2 regions of the Streptacidiphilus sp. MAP5-3 genome follow, and region 2 is predicted to be linked to the other one. Evidence: riboswitches for the same ligand, from Rfam matches in the RefSeq annotation. Region 2 holds a riboswitch; the other holds the start of a gene.

Region 1 (2,193 bases), on a different contig from region 2:
GGGAGATGATCTCGTCGAACGAGGCGAGCTGGTCGGCCGGGACGATCTGCGCGGCGATGGCCTGCGGGTCACCGCTCAGGTTCGCGTTGCTCGCGGGCTGCGCGGCGGAGCTGCTCTGGGCGCTGCTGCCGGCGGACGCGTCGCTGCCGGTCGTGCTCGTGCTGGTGCTCGTGGTCGTGCTCGACGACGAACCCGCGCCGGTGAGCTGCAGGTGCTCGCCCGGGAAGATCAGGTTCGGGCCCTGGGTGAGCGTGGCCTTGTTGAGCTGGTACAGCTCCTGCCAGCCGCCGGAGACGTGGTGCGACTCGGCGATCGTCGACAGCCAGTCACCCGAGACGACGGTGTACTCGGTGGCACCGGCAGTCGCACCGGAAGCGGGCGTGCTGGCAGGGCTCGTGCCGGCAGCAGCCGTGCTCGGCGCGGCGGAGCTGCCGCCGTCGGAGTCCTCCGAGCCCGCCTGGGCCTGGCCGCTGTCGCTGGAAGCGGTCGAGCTGTTCGAGGAGCTCCCGGAGCTCGACGAACCGGAGGTGCTGATCACCGGGGCGGGGCCGCCCTGGGTCAGACCGGCCTGCGGGCCGCAGACGGGCCAGGCGCCGGGGCCCTGGTCCGCGAGGACCTTCTCGGCGACGGCGATCTGCTGGTCCTTGCTGGCCTGGTCGGCGGAGGACGCGTACTGCTGACCCCCGTAGGCGTCCCAGGTGGACTGCGAGAACTGGAGGCCACCGAAGTAGCCGTTGCCGGTGTTGATCGACCAGTTGCCCGTGCTCTCGCACTGGGCGACGGCGTCCCAGGTGGAGGTCGAGGCGGCGAATGCGCTGGACGTCCCGACGAGCGGGAGGGCGATGCCGGCGCCGGCGACACCGGCGACGGTGGCCAGGCGACGGGCCTGGTTGGTGCGGGGACGGCGGTGACGGCCGTTTCCGGACAGGAGCATGGCAGGGTCCTCTACGACGCCTGCGAGGTGAGCTGTCGGATTCGGACCGTGGGCTAGCCCGGCCGTGCTGAGCACGGCTTCACCCCAAGCTGCGGACCTTCTGGAGCGCAGCGACTTACCTGGTTCCCCCGCCCCTGCCGGGCCGAATGTTCGCGCTGCCCGAGCCTCCGGCGGCAGGATTCGGCGTTCCGGAACATCGGGGTCCGCTATGCGCGGACAGGCGGCACGCTAGGCAGTGCGACACGGCGAGGGCAACCGCCGCGAGCCCTCTGTGAGCAGGGCCACATGCCCGCGCGACGGGCTCCAACCCGCCTTCGCCACCTGAAGGTTCATCAACTGCGGCGGACAGCACCGCTCCCTGCCTCGGCTCGGCACCGTGGGCCGCCGCCCCCGCGCAGGGTGGCAAATCCACGCTTGACAGCCCCATCCGCAACCTCCAGGATCACTCGGGTGAACCTGTCAGACAGCCAGACAGGTGGCGCAATGCCGCGTCGCGTCAGCGCGATGGAAGCGGTGTTCGGCCATCTTCGCCAGGCCATCGAGCGCGGCGACTACGCCATAGGCGACAAGCTCCCCTCCGAGGCGGAGCTGTGCCGCATGCTCGAGGTCAGCCGGCCGGTGCTGCGGGAGGCGCTCCGCGCCCTGCAGGCGATGGGCCTGACCGCCTCCCGGACCGGCAAGGGCACCTTCGTCATCGCCCACGCGGTCGAGGAGCCCACTTTCGGCGACTACGCGGCCGGCGATCTGGAGGAGGTGCGCCGGCACGTCGAGATCCCCGTAGCGGGCTACGCGGCGCTGCGCCGCACCCCCGAGGACCTGGACCGGCTGGCCCATCTGCTGGAGCGGATGGAGCGGGAGACGGACACCACCGCATGGGTCGCGATGGACAGCCTCTTCCATCTGACCGTGGCCGCAGCCGCCCAGAACCCGGCCTTCCGCCGGGTGATCGAGGAGATTCGTGACGCCCTGGCACGCCAGTCGTCGTTCCTCAACGAACTGGGCCCCGGACGCCGCGAGCAGTCCAACCGGGAGCACCGCGTGATCGTCGAGGCGCTGGTCGACGGCAACCAGGACGACGCCGTCGCCGCCATGGCCCACCACCTCGACTGCATCGACGCGACCCTCAGCAGCATCGTGCACCCCGGGCGCACCACACCCACCCACATCCCCATCCCACTCCCACCGAAGGCGGATCCGACGCGTGAACCTCGCTGACTCCCCCGCGATACGCGAACCCCGTCACTCCCCCGTCGCACACC
Region 2 (2,193 bases):
GCTGCAGACCTTCCGACTGGTCGAGAACGAGCCGCTGATCGAGGCGCGGACGCTGCCGTTCCCGCCGATGGCCCAGCTCTACCTGGTCAACGACGACGAGGTGCTGGAGGGTTGGTACGAACTGCGGGAGCGTCAGGTGGAGGTCGGCGGTCACCGGCGCAGGCTGGCCGACCTGACCGGGTTGAGCACTCCGCTCTTCGTCAGGACCCGCCACTCGCTGCCCAATCACGTCGACTCCGCGTATGTCGACGCCGCCCAGGTCTTCTTCGACTCGTGGTGGTCCCAGGGCGAGCCGTACGGCGTTTCCCTGCATCGCTGACCCGTGTCAGTCCGTACCGACGCGCTGACCTGCGACGTCGTCAGGTCTGTCGGAAAGTCAAATAACAGCGGGGTAACGGACCTCACACGGGCTCCCCATCCGGCCCGATTCGACGTCACGGCGGCCGTGAAGCGGCTGGTCAGCGTCGAGCGAGCCGCCGTAGGAACGGGTGGTTCGCCAACATACGTCCCGGTGTCGGAGGTTGAGATTCGTATGAAGATCTGCCTAGCCTCCCTGTCGTCCGCGTAAGCGGACACCGCCGCGCGGGACGCCGAGTCCTGTCCACCGCGAGGCGGCAACGTCGAGTTGACGACCGGACAGGAGCGGGGGACCCAGGTAAGTCGCCGTGAACTCGGTTCACGGCTAGGGGTGAAGGCGCGAGAGCGCCCGGGCTACCTCACGGCCCGAACCCGACAGCTCACCTCGCAGGCGTCGGAGAGGAACATTTGCATGGGGTTCTCCGGCACCGGCCGTCATCGCCGCATCCGTGTCAACAAGGCCAAGGCCATCGTCGCCACCACCGGCGTGGCAGGCGCGGCCGTCGCGCTCCCGATCCTCGGCGCTTCGAGCGCCCACGCCGCCTCGGTCTCCATCTGGGACAAGGTCGCCCAGTGCGAGAGCGGCGGCGACTGGTCCATCAACACCGGCAACGGCTACTACGGCGGCCTGCAGTTCTCCGCGAGCACCTGGCGTGCCTACGGCGGTGGGGCCTATGCGTCGACCGCCGACCAGGCGAGCGAGGGCGCGCAGATATCCGTCGCCGAGAAGGTGCTGGCCAGTCAGGGGCCTGGCGCCTGGCCTGTCTGCGGCCCGCAGGCCGGTCTGAGCCAGGGCGGCCCGGCCCCCGCGACCAACACCTCCTCGTCCTCGTCGTCGCACTCTTCGAGCTCGGACTCGTCCTACACGTCGTCCTCGTCCTCGTCCTCGGGCGGCACGTCGAGCACCCACCACACGACGCACCACCGCAGTGCGCCGACGAGCGATACGCCGCAGTACGCCCCGAGCCACACGTCCGGTGGCGGCACGGGCGACTACACCGTCAAGCCGGGCGACACCCTCTCCGGCATCGCCGCGTCCCATGACATCCAGGGCGGCTGGCACGCGCTCTACGCGAAGAACCGCGCCACGGTCGGCGGCAATCCGAACCTGATCCTCGTCGGCGAGAGGCTCTCGTTCTGAAGCACCTTGTTCTGAGGCGCCACTTGAGCGGTGGACGGAGCTCCTACCGGCGGGTAGGGGCTCCGTCCGTATTGCCCGCCCGTTTTGTCCTTGGTGTTCGTCAGTCAAGACGGTGCAAAGGTCCTGAGTGGTTCGCACGGACAATGCGGCTAGGCTCAGTGCGTAACAACCCGCATCCCCCTGAGGAGACAGTTGTGCCCTCCATCGACGTCGTCGTAGCCCGGGAGATCCTCGACTCACGAGGCAACCCCACGGTCGAGGTCGAGGTCGGCCTCGACGACGGCAGCACCGGTCGTGCGGCCGTGCCGTCCGGCGCCTCCACCGGCGCGTTCGAGGCTCTGGAACTGCGTGACGGTGACAAGTCCCGTTACGGCGGCAAGGGTGTGGAGAAGGCGGTGCTCGCCGTCATCGAGCAGATCGGCCCGGAGCTGGTCGGCTACGACGCCACCGAGCAGCGGCTGATCGACCAGGCGATGCTGGACCTGGACGCCACCGCCGACAAGTCCTCGCTCGGCGCCAACGCGATCCTGGGCGTCTCCCTGGCCGTCGCGCACGCCGCCTCCGAGGCCAGCGACCTGCCGCTCTTCCGCTACCTGGGCGGCCCGAACGCCCACGTGCTGCCGGTCCCGATGATGAACATCCTCAACGGCGGTTCGCACGCGGACTCCAACGTCGACATCCAGGAGTTCATGATC

Evidence for each region. Region 2 has a riboswitch for cyclic di-AMP ahead of ABH928_RS02500 (transglycosylase family protein). Riboswitches for the same ligand answer to the same signal wherever they lie in the genome.
Region 1: another riboswitch for cyclic di-AMP. It lies ahead of ABH928_RS05735 (transglycosylase family protein); the one in region 2 lies ahead of ABH928_RS02500 (transglycosylase family protein).

The regions. Positions count from the first base shown of each region.
Region 1 covers NZ_JBGCCL010000002.1:437,780-439,972, reverse strand. The annotation lists gene ABH928_RS05735 (transglycosylase family protein) at 1-934, opposite strand, end outside; cyclic di-AMP (ydaO/yuaA leader) riboswitch at 937-1,130, opposite strand; gene ABH928_RS05730 (FadR/GntR family transcriptional regulator) at 1,439-2,149, shown strand; gene ABH928_RS05725 (asparaginase) at 2,136-2,193, shown strand, end outside.
Region 2 covers NZ_JBGCCL010000001.1:564,682-566,874, reverse strand. The annotation lists gene ABH928_RS02505 (GntR family transcriptional regulator) at 1-319, shown strand, start outside; cyclic di-AMP (ydaO/yuaA leader) riboswitch at 609-766, shown strand; gene ABH928_RS02500 (transglycosylase family protein) at 770-1,498, shown strand; gene eno (phosphopyruvate hydratase) at 1,693-2,193, shown strand, end outside.